Regions from separate parts of the Ramlibacter sp. P4_H7 genome, predicted to be linked through region 1. Evidence: predicted binding sites of a transcription regulator. Region 1 holds the regulator's gene; each other region holds the start of a gene.

Region 1 (2,257 bases):
CGACCACAACGTGCGCGAGACACTGGGCATCTGCGACCACGCCTACATCATCAGCGAGGGGCGCGTGCTGGCGCAGGGCACGCCCTCGGAGATCGTGAACAACGCCGACGTGCGCCGGGTCTATCTCGGCGAGCACTTCCGGATGTGAAAGCGGGACGGCCGGCCGTATGAAGCAAGGGCTTTCCCTTCGCGTTTCGCAGCACCTGGCGCTCACGCCGCAGCTGCAGCAGTCGATCCGGCTGCTGCAGCTGTCGACGCTGGAGCTGAGCCAGGAGATCCAGCAGATGCTGGACGACAACCCCTTCCTGGAAGCGCAGGTGGAGGACGTCGGCGAGGAGTTCGGCATCGCCACCTGCGATGCGGTGCGCGCGGCGGACGAACCCGAAGGCCAGGGCGAGGGCGAAAGCAGCTTCGAGCTCGCCGCGCCGGCCGGCGAGGCACCGTCCGCGTCGACCCCGGAGGCGGAGCCCGCCGAGTTCGGTGACGACAGCACCCCCAACTGGGAAGGCGACGGCACCACGGAGACGGTGCCGGACGACGGCGAGTGGGGCGGCGAGGCGCCCGCGCGCCGCAACAACACGGGCGACGAGGACGATGTCGAAGCGACCGACCTCGCGCGCGGCAACGAGTCCCTGCAGTCCTGGCTGCACCGGCAGGCGCTGACGCTGCGCCTTTCCGAGGAAGACCGGATGGCCCTGCGCTTCCTGATCGAGTCGCTCAACGACGACGGCTACCTCGAGGAGCCGCTGGAAGAACTCGCGCGGGGACTGGCGCCGGACGACCTCGAGCAGCAGGAGGAGCTGGTGCAGCGCTTCACCATGGCGTTGCACCTGCTGCAGAACCTGGACCCTCCCGGCGTCGGCGCGCGCACGCTGGCCGAGTGCCTGCTGCTGCAGCTGAAGACCATGCTGGAGGAAGCGCCCGGCCAGGAGTCGATCGCTACCGCCATGAAGATCTGCCAGCAGCCGATCGACCTGCTGGCCAAGCGCGACGTCAAGCGGCTGGCTCAGTCCTGCGGCGGCAGCGAAGCGATGGTGAAGGCGGGGATCGCGCTGATCACCCGCCTGGAGCCGAAGCCCGGCCGCCGCTTCGTCGATGTCGAGCGCAACATCATCGTGCCCGACGTGATCGTCACGCAGGTCGGCCGCGGCACCCGGTCGAACTTCCGCGTGCAGCTCAATCCCGACGTGGTGCCGCGCCTGCGCGTGCACGACGTCTACGCCGGCGCGCTCAAGGCGCACCGCGGCGAAGGCCACCAGGCGCTGCAGCAGCGGCTGCAGGAAGCCCGCTGGTTCATCAAGAACATCCAGCAGCGCTTCGACACCATCCTGCGCGTCTCCGGCGCGATCGTGGAGCGGCAGCGCAATTTCTTCATCCACGGCGAGCTGGCGATGCGGCCCCTGGTGCTGCGCGAGATCGCGGACGAACTGGGCCTGCACGAATCGACCATCTCGCGCGTGACCACGGCCAAGTACATGGCCACGCCCTTCGGCACCTTCGAGCTGAAGTACTTCTTCGGCTCGGCCTTGGGCACCGAGACCGGGGGCAATGCCTCCAGCACCGCCGTGCGCGCCCTGATCAAGCAGTTCGTGGCGGCGGAGCAGGCGAAGAAGCCGCTGTCGGACAGCCAGATCTCGGACATGCTCAAGGAACAGGGCATCGAGTGCGCGCGCCGCACGGTGGCCAAGTACCGCGAGGCGCTGCGGATCGCGCCGGCCAACCTGCGCAAGGAACTATGAGAGCCGCCCGAATCACCGAAGACGCTCGCTGCTGCCTGCGAAGCGGAATGTCCCACGCGGGTCGGTTGGCACGCGCGGGGGGAGCGGCCTGATGCGCGACCTCCGCCTGTTCCTGCCCTGCGCAGCCGGTGTCGAGGCTTTGCTGGCCGAGGAAGTGACCCGCATCTGCGCGGGCGCAGCCAGGGAAATGCGCAGCTCCCGCGGCGGCGTGCAGCTGCTGGCGACCTGGCCGGAAGTGATGCGGCTGAACCTGCACAGCCGCCTGACGCAGCGCGTGCTGGTGGAGCTGTGGCACGGCCCCTACCGCGCCGAGCAGGACCTGTACGAGGCCGCGGCGGGAGTGCCGTGGGAAGAATGGTTCGGCACGCGCGACAGCTTCAAGATCGAACTGACCGCGCACCAGAGCCCGCTGAAGAGCCTGAACTTCGCGGCGCTGCGCATCAAGGACGCGGTGGCCGACCGATTCCGCGACCGCAGCGGCGCCCGCCCGGACGTGGACACGCAGCGGCCGGTCGCGC
Region 2 (2,257 bases), on a different contig from region 1:
CCAGCAGCAGGCTATGGCCGCCTGCGGCGGCGATCTCCAGCGCCCGGCGTGCGCCGGCCTGGCCCTTCACGTCGGCCAGGTCCGGGTAGGGAGCGCAGGCGCCAGGTGCCTGCGAAGCCAGCCGGGTCCAGCCGGGGTCGTCGGTCGCGGGATGCTCCTGTCCCGCTGCTTCGGGAAGGAAGTGGCGCACCACGTCCAGGAGGTGGCGGGCCCGCACCACGTGCGCGCCGGGCACCAGTGCGGCCTCCTCGGCGCTGGACGGCGGCAGCACCAGGCGGGTGGCGACGCCGCCCGCCTGCAGGGCGAGGCTGGTCGCGAGCGCGCCGCGCACCGGGCGCAGTTCGCCGGACAGGGACAGCTCGCCCGCGAACTCGTGGCCCGCCAGCCGGGCCGCATCGATCTGTCCGCTGGCGGCCAGGATGCCCAGGGCGATCGGAAGGTCGAAGCGCCCCGAGTCCTTGGGCAGGTCCGCCGGCGCCAGATTGACGGTGATCCTCTTGTTGTGGGGGAACTCCAGGCCCGCGTTGAGCAGGGCCGAGCGGACCCGCTCCCGGGCCTCCTTCACCTCCGTGTCCACCAGCCCGACCAGCATGAAGGTCGGCAGGCCGTTGGCCAGGTGCACTTCGACGGTGACGGACGCCGCGTCCAGGCCCACCAGGGCGCGGCTTTGCACCAAACACAGGCTCACGGCGTCACTCCTCCCTCTTCGGGTGCATGGCGGGACTTCATGCGCGCAAATCGCCCACCGCGGCACCGCGATGGTGCGAAGCCAGGGGCCCGGGCCAGGCCAGGACCCGTTCAACGGCGGCACTGCATCACGCGCGGACCGGCGTTCCCGTGCAACTGGTGGATGGCACGCCTCCTGCTAATGACCCCTGCAGGAACAAAACCTAACGGAGAAACTTGGAATGAAATCGAAACTTGCCGTGCTGGTGTCTGCTCTCGCCGCTTCGGGCGCGCTGATGGCGCAGACCAAGGCCCCGGAGCCCGACTACACGATGTCCGTGAACGTCGGCGCGGTCACCGACTACCGCTACCGCGGTATTTCCCAGAGCCGCCTCAAGCCGGCGATCCAGGGCGGTGCCGACTTCGCGCACAAGAGCGGCTTCTATATCGGCACCTGGGCCTCCTCCATCAAGTGGATCAAGGACGGCGGCGGCGACGCCAACGCCGAAGTCGACCTGTATGGCGGCTACAAGTTCACGGCCGGCGACTTCGGCCTGGACGTCGGTCTGCTGCGCTACCTGTATCCCGGCTCCAGCCTGCCCATCAACCCGGACACCACCGAGGTCTACCTCGCTGGCACCTTCGGCCCCGCCACGCTGAAGTATTCCCACGCCGTGACCAACCTGTTCGGCTTCAACGACAGCAAGAACAGCTACTACCTGGACCTGAACGCCACCTTCGAGACCGGCTTCTGGGGCCTGACCTTCACCCCCCACATCGGCTACCAGCGGGTCGCCCACAACTCCGACTTCTCGTACACCGACTGGTCGCTCGGCCTGGGCAAGGACTTCGGCAACGGCTTCAGCGTCTCGCTGGCCTACGTCGACACCAACACCGACGTCTACCGCGGGCCGGCGCCTGACTCGAAGAACCTGGGCAAGGCGACCGCAGTGCTGGGCGCGAAGTACACGTATTCGTTCTGACGTCCTCCCCTGGAGAAGAGCATGAAACTCGTCACCGCCATCATCAAACCCTTCAAGCTCGACGAAGTGCGCGAGGCCCTCTCGGCCATCGGCGTGCAGGGCATCACCGTCACCGAGGTCAAGGGCTTCGGCCGCCAGAAGGGCCACACCGAGCTGTACCGTGGCGCGGAATACGTCGTCGACTTCCTGCCCAAGGTGAAGATCGAGGCGGCGGTCTCCGACGAGTTGGTGGACCGCGTCATCGAATCCGTCGAGGGCGCAGCCCGCACCGGGAAGATCGGTGACGGGAAGATCTTCGTGTACGACCTGGAGCAAGTCGTCCGCATCCGCACCGGCGAGACCGGCAAGGAAGCGCTCTAAGCATTTCAATTCAATCAAGAGAGCACTGACATGAGGAAACTTCTCGCTTCCCTGGCCGTCGGGCTGGGGCTCCTGATCGGCAGCGCCGCCGCTGTCGCCCAGGCGCCCGCCACCACGGCTGCACCCGCGGCTGCTGCCGAAGCGGCGCCCGCTGCTGCCGCGGCGCCTGCCCCGGCCGCCGCGGCGGCTCCTGCCGCTGCAACCGCTGCCGCACCCGCGGCCGCCGCCTCCGCCGCCCCGGCGCCGAC
Region 3 (2,257 bases), on a different contig from region 1:
ACGAAGGTGTCGCCTTCGGCCAGCGGCACGCTGCGGTAGTCGATCTCCACCTGGCCCGAGACGCCCAGCGCGCGGCCGAGGTAGCTGTGGCCGCCGCCCGCGTGGACGCGGTGGTCCGTGGTGAGCTGTTCCAGCGTGCTGCCCTGGAGCTGCCAGATCCGCGCGTCGCCGACGTGGAACAGGTGCGCCGTGCGCGAGCGCACCACCAGCGCGCTGAACGTGCAGACCCACCCGCGGTCCTTGTCCCAGCGGCCCGCGCCCTGCTGGGTCTGCGCGAACAGCCAGCTGTTGGTGGCGGCCAGCACGCGTTCGGCGGAGCGCTGGACCGACCACGCATCGGGCGTGCAGTAGTAGTCCTCCAGGAATCCGGAGACGGCGGCCTGGCTGGCCAGCTGGCTCACGTCACTGCTGCTGATGCCGTCGGCCAGCGCGATGGCGGCGCCCTTGGTGTGGAGCGACGCCCCGGCCGGGACGGTGGCGCCGCAGAAATCCTGGTTGGCGGGCTTGCGGCCGGCTTCGCAGTGCTGGCCGACCCGGACCTGCAGCGCGCCCGCCATCGGCTCAGGCGACGCGCTTGAGCGGGCCGTCGCCGTCGGCGGCGATGCTGGAGCGCTTGGGCGCGGTGCGCACGTGCGTGGCGTACAGCGTCAGGCCGGTGAAGGCCAGGCCGCCCACCAGGTTGCCCAGCACGGTGGGGATCTCGTTCCAGATCAGGTAGTCCAGGATGGTGAAGTGCGCGCCCAGCAGCAGGCCCGAGGGGAACAGGAACATGTTCACGATCGAGTGCTCGAAGACCATGTAGAAGAACAGCATGATGGGCATCCACATCGCGATCACCTTGCCGCTGACGTGCGTGGAGATCATCGCACCGACCACGCCGGCCGACACCATCCAGTTGCACAGCACGCCGCGCACGAACAGCGTCAGCATGCCGGCCGCGCCGAACTTCTGGTAGCCCAGCGTCCGGTTCTCGCCCACCACGCCGATGGCCTTGCCCACCGCGTTGGGCTCGGTGGAGAAGCCGTAGGTGACGTAGATCGCCATCATCAGGGCCACCGTGAAGGCGCCCGCGAAGTTGCCGCAGAACACCAGGCCCCAGTTGCGCAGCACGCCCTTCAGGGTAACGCCCGGGCGCTTGTCGATGAGGGCCAGCGGCGCCAGCACGAACACGCCGGTCAGCAGGTCGAAGCCGAACAGGTACAGCATGCAGAAGCCCACCGGGAACAGCACGGCGCCCAGCAGCGGCTGGCCGGTCTGCACGTTGATGGTGACGGCGAACCACGCGGCCAGGGCGAGGATGGCGCCGGCCATGTAGGCCCGCACCAGCGTGTCGCGCGTGGACATGAAGATCTTGGATTCGCCGGCGTCGACCATCTTGCTGACGAATTCGGAAGGGGCGAGGTAGGCCACTGGAAGCTCCTGGAAGGGGTTTTCTCGGAAATGCGGGGAGGTCGGATCGCTGCGCGCGCCCGATGGGGACGCGTGAGCGAAAGATCGCCGCCGGCCCGGTGTCCTGGATGCACGGCGCTGTGCATCGGAAGCGCACGGCGTTGTGCGCAGGCCGGCACCAAGTTCAGCTTCGGTGCCGGGGTTGGCCGGGGTCAGACAGGAGCAGAAGACGCAAGCACCGTGCCAGTGCCGTCAGGGGGGAATGCCATGTCCCGGTGCGCCGTCGGGGGTGGAACCGAAGTCTCTTGGTGCGCGCAGGGGATGCGCGCACCTTGCGGGTGCCCCGGGAACGTGCGCGAGCACGTGCCGCGCGATCGCGCGCGGGCGCCGCGCGGCGCCAGCTTCAGCCGCCCAGGATCTCGAAGGGGCCGCCCCGTTCCAGCGCCGCCTGGTAGGCCGGCCGCGCGTGCACGCGCCCGAGCCAGTCCATCAGTCGCGGCCGCCGCGCGTCCAGCCCGCCGCGCGCCTGCGCCGCTTCCAGCGGGAAACTCATTTGCACGTCGGCGGCGGTGAACGCCGGCCCGGCGAACCAGTCGCGGTCCTTCAGTTCCTGCTCCAGGAAGTCCAGGTGCGTGCGCAGGTTCGGCAGCACGAAGGCCTTGCGCACCTTGTCGGCGATGCCGCGCGCCACCGGCTTGACGAAGAACGGCATCGGCGCCGACTCCACCCGGTCGAAGACCAGCTTGAGCAGCAGCGGTGGCATCAGCGAGCCCTCCGCGTAGTGCATCCAGTAGCTGAAGCGCGTGCGTTCCGGCGTGCCGGCCAGCGGGGCCAGCCGTCCGGCCCCATACCGGTCGGCGAGGTACTC

The links. The regulator sigma-54, encoded in region 1, starts transcription at its own class of promoters, with help from an activator protein. The targets are predictions, from matches to a motif close to TGGCANGNAANCTGCTTT.
Region 2: a site for sigma-54 is predicted at 852-869, ahead of AC1DSA_RS04960 (TorF family putative porin). Genes of this name have one in related genera too.
Region 3: a site for sigma-54 is predicted at 1,618-1,635, ahead of AC1DSA_RS25490 (formate/nitrite transporter family protein). Genes of this name have one in related genera too.

The regions. Positions count from the first base shown of each region.
Region 1 is NZ_JBFUKP010000001.1:620,269-622,525, reverse strand. It holds gene lptB (LPS export ABC transporter ATP-binding protein) at 1-148, shown strand, start outside; gene AC1DSA_RS03145 (RNA polymerase factor sigma-54) at 168-1,739, shown strand; gene AC1DSA_RS03140 (THUMP domain-containing class I SAM-dependent RNA methyltransferase) at 1,831-2,257, shown strand, end outside.
Region 2 is NZ_JBFUKP010000002.1:368,190-370,446, forward strand. It holds gene AC1DSA_RS04955 (YifB family Mg chelatase-like AAA ATPase) at 1-688, opposite strand, end outside; gene AC1DSA_RS04960 (TorF family putative porin) at 909-1,649, shown strand; gene glnK (P-II family nitrogen regulator) at 1,671-2,009, shown strand; gene AC1DSA_RS04970 (ammonium transporter) at 2,040-2,257, shown strand, end outside.
Region 3 is NZ_JBFUKP010000032.1:30,572-32,828, reverse strand. It holds partial or broken gene AC1DSA_RS25495 (PP2C family protein-serine/threonine phosphatase) at 1-557, opposite strand, end outside; gene AC1DSA_RS25490 (formate/nitrite transporter family protein) at 562-1,410, opposite strand; gene AC1DSA_RS25485 (glutathione S-transferase family protein) at 1,793-2,257, opposite strand, start outside.